DNA from 3 places in the Caballeronia sp. LZ029 genome. Region 2 is predicted to be linked to each of the others. Evidence: predicted binding sites of a transcription regulator. Region 2 holds the regulator's gene; each other region holds the start of a gene.
What was found. Region 2 encodes FliA, which starts transcription of late flagellar genes. Its sites were predicted from a motif close to CTAAAGTTTNNNNNNNNNNNGCCGNTA; they were not measured.

Region 1 (2,265 bases), on a different contig from region 2:
CGCTCGTTCTCATCCTCACCAACCTCAAGAAGCTGTTGAACTCGGCCGCCAACGGCGACGCGCGAGTCGACTGGAAGGTGATGCTTCTGCTTTTCTGCGTCGGCGTCTGGACAGGCTTCATCGTGCTGGATGCCGGAACGTACATGCTGCTCGTGCTCGTCCTGGCGGCGGACTTCGCGCTGCCCGAGGCGAACGCGCTCAGAAATTTCGCGACCGCCACGGCGACCGCGGTAGCGATGGCAATCTTCGCCGGGCACGAGAGCGTCGACTGGACGACGGGCGGCATCATGGCGCTCGGCAGCGTCGCCGGTGGCCTGCTGGGTGCGCGGCTCGCCATCTCCGAGCAGGCGCGGCGCTGGATAGTGGGCCTTCTCATCGTCGTGATCGTGGGCGAGCTGGCTAACCTGTCGATCCGTTATTTCGCTCACTTGCTGCACTGATCGAAGACGCGCCTCGCAGTAATTCTGAGCTAAGTCGCCGCCGACATCATGAAGTCGACCGGGCCGCGGACCCCGCACCCCGATTCAAGGAGAAACGTCATGAAAACAGATTTCCTGCACGGCGAGCAGAATGCAGCCCCTATCGATATTCCGGCCATCGGGCTCAGCATTCAAGTACGCATTGCTTCGAAAGCGACCGGAGCATCGGCGACGCTACTGGAAACAACAGACCAACCCGGATTCGGCCCGCCGCAGCATCGGCATGAGATCGAGACGGAAGTCTTTCATGTCGTGCAAGGCCGTTATCTTTTCGACGTGGACGGAAAGCAGACCATCGTCAGCGCAGGCGAGACGATAGTCGCGAAACAAGGCACCACGCACCGCTTCATCAATATCGACGATCGACCGTCGCGGATGCTGGTGCTGGTCACGCCCGGCTGGGACGCCACCCGTTTTTTCAGCGAACTCGGTGACGTGATGGCGAATGGTTCGCCGGACCCGGCGGTATTGAAAGCATTCGGCGACGAGTGGCGCATCGAGTTTGTCGGTCCGCCGCTCACGAGGCCCGCCGAACTCGCCCCCGACGCATTAAGCGTGTAATCGGCGTACGCGCGATCAAATGCGGCTTCTCGCTTGCAGCAGGTCGCGCGCGGTGCTCAGCATGCCGTCCGCGATATTGCCCGAATCGATCTTGTAGCTACCGTCACGCAGCGCGGCCTTGATCGACTCGACCTTGGCCGTATCGATGTCGGAGCCGCTCGATTCGCCCAGCGCGGACATGGACGACAGACTCACCGTCGAGTTCTGCGCACCGGCGGCGCTCACCGGTTGCACGGCGGCCTTCGCATCGCCGTTGTTCGTCGCGCGTTGCGTGTCGCTCTGGACGGTTGCGACTGTGTAGTTACTGGATTCGATCTTCATGGTGTCTACTCCCGACGTGTTGAATCCTTTAACGGTCCGGGGTTTGAAATCTTCACCATGCACGGGAACGCGTGACCGATCCCGACGCTCGCCGCACCCCGCGAAGCCTTGCCGGGCGGGCGTCTCAGTCGTTTGAAACAAATTGAAACAAAGTGTGAGCAAAGCCACACAAGGGCGATCGGGTCAACTCGCGATGGCTCGAACGCGTCGCGCCGCAGCGCGCATGCGCCGGCCCTTCTGCTTCTCCAGCCATTGCAGCGACTCCTGCACGACTTCGGGCGGAACGTCCTCGAATGACGCGTCGCGAATCAGCATTTCGCTTGCGGCGATGTCGTTGAACTGGCCGAGCTTGTTCTGCACCGACGTCAGCTCCTTGATCGTGCGATCGTGTCCGCCCTTGATCACGGGCTGAAAAAACTCGAGCAGATAGCGCAGCTTCTTGCCGGCCTTGCGAACGTCGTGGAGATCTTCTTCGTGGGCAGTCTCGTTACGCGATGCATATTTGCTGCGCTTCTTCAGCGCGCGCTCTGCCCGGCGAACGCGATCCTCCGCGAAGTCTCGAATCGGAAGATCATTGCAGCTCGACGCCAGCGCGTTCTGCGCGCGAAGCAGGACGTCGTTGAGGAACGACTCGACATCATCGCTCTTGATCATCGTCTGGCTATGCACCACTGCCTGCGCCCGCTTTTGTCTCGCGGCTGCCACGAGAAGGCCCATCGATGCACGCGACGCCTGCGCGGCTTTCAGAAGATCGCCGGCGATATCCCAGTCTCGCGTGCCACCGGCCACGGCGGCCAGGCGCTTGAACTCTTCGGTAGCGTGCGCGGTCGCTTCTTCGCCGAGATAAGGCGAATAAGCCCAGTACAAGGCACGCAGTTTTCTGAATGCGACGCGTAGTTGATGG
Region 2 (2,265 bases):
ATTTGAGCGTGCTCGTCGATCGCCTCGGCAATGCGAATCGCGATCTCGCGCGTCAGGCATCGACCGATCCGCTCACGGGCCTGTCCAACCGATACGCGCTCGAACGGATCGTCGATCGTGCGATGACCGCGCGCGAAACCGATGGCGACGATGCCACCGCGCTCCTTCTCATCGATCTCGACGGCTTCAAGGAAGTGAACGATACCTACGGTCACGCCGTCGGCGACATGCTGCTGCAGGCCTTCGCGCAATCGCTCGCGAAGCGCATGCGCAAGTCCGACACCATCGCGCGTCTGGGCGGCGACGAGTTCGTCGTGCTTGCGCATCAGGTGCGCGACCGCGCGGCGGTGCTGTCGGTGGCCGACAGCATTCACTCGATTCTCGGCGCGATGACATCGGTGCAGGAGCGGCCGGTGTCGGTATCGGCGAGCATCGGCGCGTGTCTGCTTTCCAGCGCGACGAGCGCGCAGCAATCCGGCATCACCGCCGTGCTGCGTGCCGCCGATCGTGCGATGTATCGCGCGAAAAGTCTCGGCGAAGGGAAAACGGTCTTCGCCGAAACGCGCGACTTCGAAACGAGCTGAATCAGGCCTCGACGCTCGTCCACGCCTGCTCGCGCAGCTTCGTGCGCAGACGCGCGACCGCCTGGCTGTGCAACTGGCACACGCGCGACTCGCTCACTTCCATCACTGCGCCGATTTCGCGCAGGTTCAGGCCGCGTTCGTAGTAGAGGCTCATCAGCAGCTTCTCGCGCTCGGGCAGCTTGTCGATCGCTTCGATCAGCGCGCCGCGCAGGCTGTCGTCGAGCAGCGCCGAAAGCGGGTCCGAGCGATCGACGCAATAGCGGTCGAGGAACGGCTCGTCGTCGGCGGAACGGTCGAAGTCTTCGTAGTAGATCAATTGGCTGCCGTGCAGATCCTGGAGCATCGACTGATATTCGTCGAGCGGCATCTTCATGTGCTCGGCGATCTCCGTCTCGCTCGCGGAGCGGCCGAGGTTCTGCTCGACCTTATGCACCGCCGATTCCACTTCGCGCGACGTCTTGCGCATGCTGCGCGGCAGCCAGTCGTTGGCGCGCAGCTCGTCGAGCATCGCGCCGCGAATGCGCTGGCTCGCGTAGGTTTCGAATTGCGCGCCTTGATCTTCCTTGTAGCGGCTCGCCGCGTCCAGCAGACCGATCATGCCGGCCTGGATGAGATCGTCGAGATCGACGCTCGCCGGCATCTTGGCGACGAGCTGAAGCCCCAGCCGACGAACGAGCGGCGCATATTTCGTCAGGACGTCCGACTGTGAGAGTTTGCCTTGGGCGTTATACATCATGGTCACCTATCTTGATCACATCGACGCCGTGCTGCTCATTGCAAAGTCGTGAAGCGCGGCCACACGATGCGCCGCCTCCCGCCCGCCCTGTTCAGAGTCGCCAACCGGAATTCGCGCGTCTGGCTGGCCGTTCGCCGCGCGCATGTACGGCGCGGGACGCATCGGCCAGTGGAGGAGCTCCGCCGCGATCGCGCGGTAGTCGCGGGCCGCGGCCGTGGCCGGGAACGCTTCGACTGCGCAGCGTGAGAGTTCCTTTGCCCGAGCGACGCGCGCATCCTCGGACACATACCCTGCCTGCACGAGCGACACGGCCAGATACCGGCTCGCGACGCCCGACAGGTTGTCGAACGCGACCGCCGCGTCAGCCGGGTTCTGCACGTGATTGATAAGCACGCGGAACTGGCCGATCGCATGGGCGTAATGCAGCCGCTTCATGCACGCATACGCCTCGGTGATCGCCGACGCGGCTACCCGCGTCACGATGAGAAAGTCATGCGCCTGAGCCGCGAGCGTCGACAGCGCGCCGTGACGGTCCAGTTGCGCATCGATCAGAACGATGTCGGCCGGACCATCGAGCAATGCGCGGCACTGCGCGGCGTCATGGCTGATGCGCTCGTCGCGCGGTGCGGCGATCTGCGAGAAGCCGAACGGCGTGCGCTCGACGACATCGGCGAGCGCGCGGCGGCCGGACATCACCGCGGCGAGCGCGCCTGCATCGGACAAACCCAGCATGCGGCTCACCGATCCCGCGTCCTGATGCTCGTCGATCACGAGCACATCCTTGCCGTGCACGGACAGCGCCGCGCCGAGATTCACCACCGCCGACGTGCACCCGATGCCCGCCGGCCCGCCCGCAACCGCCACCACGCGCGAACCGGCACGCGTGAGCAGCCGTCGCAGACCTTCCGCCTGGTCGAGCACGAACTTATCCAAAGTGCACCCCAT
Region 3 (2,265 bases), on a different contig from region 2:
ACATAACCTTCGAGCTTCGAGCTGCCGGAAGCGAACATCGGCCGCTTGAGCGAATCGACGATCTCGATGCGCAATCCTTCGCTCGTGATCGCGATGCGAATCTGATCCTTGAACGCGCGCAACGCGGGCATCTGCTCGATGAGCGCCATCAGCTTCTGCTTGAGTTGCTGCAGCTTCTGCAAGTCTTCCATCGCGACGGCCGCGCGCGCGATCGATTGCGGCACGGGCTGCGCCTGGCTCTTCTTGCCTTCACCCGGACGCGTGCTCGACAAGTCCTTGCCGCCGCCTGTGATGACGCTCGTATGCGCCGACGCGCCGCCATCGTTGCCAAAGAGCGCGGAGAGCGGCGTATTGAAGTACTGCTCGATGCCTTCCTTGTCGTACTTCGAAGTCGAGCCGAGCAGCCACATCAGCAGAAAGAACGCCATCATCGCGGTGACGAAGTCGGCGTAGGCGATCTTCCACGCGCCGCCATGATGACCGTGGCCGTGCGCCTTCTTCTTGCGCTTCACGACGACGGTAGGCGCAAGCACTGATTGCAGCGGATCGCGTGATGGTTTCTCAGCCATGATGTCTATGCCGTGAAGTTAGGAAGCCGACTTCGGCATCTTGGTTGCGCGCACCGCGTCGTCGAGTTCCTTGAAGCTCGGACGGTCGGCGGTGAAGAGCACCTTGCGGCCGAACTCGACAGCGATCGTCGGCGCATAGCCGTTCATCGATGCGAGCAGCACGGACTTCACGCACTGGAACGGCTTCGCTTCGGCCGCGCCCTTGGCGTTGAGCAGATCCGCGAGCGGGCCGATGAAACCATAGGCCAGCAGAATGCCGAGGAACGTGCCGACGAGCGCACCCGCGATCATCTCGCCGAGCACCGCGGGCGCTGCACCGACCGAGCCCATCGTGTGCACGACGCCCATCACCGCCGCGACGATACCGAACGCGGGCAGGCCGTCCGCCATCTTCTGGATCGCATTGGCCGCGACAGCGCTTTCGGTGTGATGCGTCTCGAGTTCCTCGTCCATCAGATCCTGCATTTCGAGCGCGTTGACGTTGCCCGCCGACATCATCCGCAGATAGTCGACGATGAAATCGAGCAGATGATGATCGGCCATCACGTGCTCGTACTTCTGAAAGACCGGGCTGGACTCGGGCGCGTCGACATCGGCTTCGAGCGCCATCATCCCTTCCTTGCGCGCCTTCTGAAGCAGTTCGTAGAGCAGCGCGATCAGCGCGAGATACTTCTCTTTCGAGTAGCCGCCGCCCTTGAAGGCCTTCGGAATGGATTGCAGGGTTTTCTTGAGCGTGGCCGTGGGATTCGATACGACGAACGCGCCGATCGCCGCGCCGAAAATACACAGCAGCTCGAACGGTTGCACGAGGGCCGCGAGGTGGCCGCCGACGCCGATGAAGCTTCCGATCACCGAGCCGATAACCAGGACCCATCCGATGATGACAAACATGTTTTCTCCGCAAATGTCCGGGCGCCGCGAGCCGTGCGTGCTCGGGATTGAGGCGCGCACGGCTCGCGACGCATTGTTCGCTTGTTGTGGGGCTTATCGGCTTTTAAGCACCGGACATTTAGGGTGACGCGCGCAACTTTTTCTGCGCAAAGGTTTGCGAAGTAAATCTTACGCTCGTTCGTCAACGCAGCCTCATGCCGTTCGACGCGATTACGTCGCAGGTAATGGATCGCGCGCACGGGCTTCGTCTAACATCGGTCGCATGAACTCGACCCTTGCACACTCCGCCATGCAATCGAGCGTCGGCACGCTGTTGCGCGAATGGCGCCAGCGACGGCGCCTGAGCCAGCTCGATCTCGCCGGCGTCGCGGACGTTTCCACGCGTCATCTGAGCTTCGTCGAATCGGGCCGCTCGCTGCCGAGCCGCGAGATGCTCATGCGCCTCGCCGAGCAACTCGACGTGCCGCTGCGCGAGCGCAATACGTTGCTCGTCGCCGCTGGTTATGCGCCGCTGTATCGCGAACGCGCGCTCGCCGATCCGCAACTCGCCGCCGCGCGCCGAGCGGTCGATCTCGTGTTGAAGGGGCACGAGCCGTATCCTGCGCTCGCCGTCGATCGTCACTGGACGATGGTCGCGGCCAACGCGGCGTTCGCGCCGCTCGTCGCATCGGCGGATGAAGGACTGCTCGCGCCGCCGGTTAACGTGCTGCGTCTGTCGATGCATCCGCAAGGTCTCGCCGATGTGATCGACAACTGGCACGAGTGGCGCGCGCATCTGCTCGCGCGTCTGCGCCGGCAGATCGAC

Region 1: flgM (flagellar biosynthesis anti-sigma factor FlgM) is a predicted target of FliA. The motif match lies at 1,391-1,417, and genes of this name have one in related genera.
Region 3: motA (flagellar motor stator protein MotA) is a predicted target of FliA. The motif match lies at 1,555-1,581, and genes of this name have one in related genera.

The regions. Positions count from the first base shown of each region.
Region 1 covers NZ_JARUXO010000093.1:436,434-438,698, forward strand. Annotated here, with positions in the region: gene QCE73_RS36010 (sulfite exporter TauE/SafE family protein) at 1-440, shown strand, start outside; gene QCE73_RS36015 (cupin domain-containing protein) at 540-1,040, shown strand; gene flgM (flagellar biosynthesis anti-sigma factor FlgM) at 1,056-1,361, opposite strand; gene QCE73_RS36025 (CHAD domain-containing protein) at 1,545-2,265, opposite strand, start outside.
Region 2 covers NZ_JARUXO010000001.1:3,018,389-3,020,653, forward strand. Annotated here, with positions in the region: gene QCE73_RS14240 (GGDEF domain-containing protein) at 1-584, shown strand, start outside; gene QCE73_RS14245 (RNA polymerase sigma factor FliA) at 586-1,320, opposite strand; gene QCE73_RS14250 (flagellar biosynthesis protein FlhG) at 1,336-2,253, opposite strand; gene flhF (flagellar biosynthesis protein FlhF) at 2,246-2,265, opposite strand, start outside.
Region 3 covers NZ_JARUXO010000004.1:618,597-620,861, forward strand. Annotated here, with positions in the region: gene motB (flagellar motor protein MotB) at 1-569, opposite strand, end outside; gene motA (flagellar motor stator protein MotA) at 588-1,460, opposite strand; gene QCE73_RS28790 (helix-turn-helix transcriptional regulator) at 1,723-2,265, shown strand, end outside.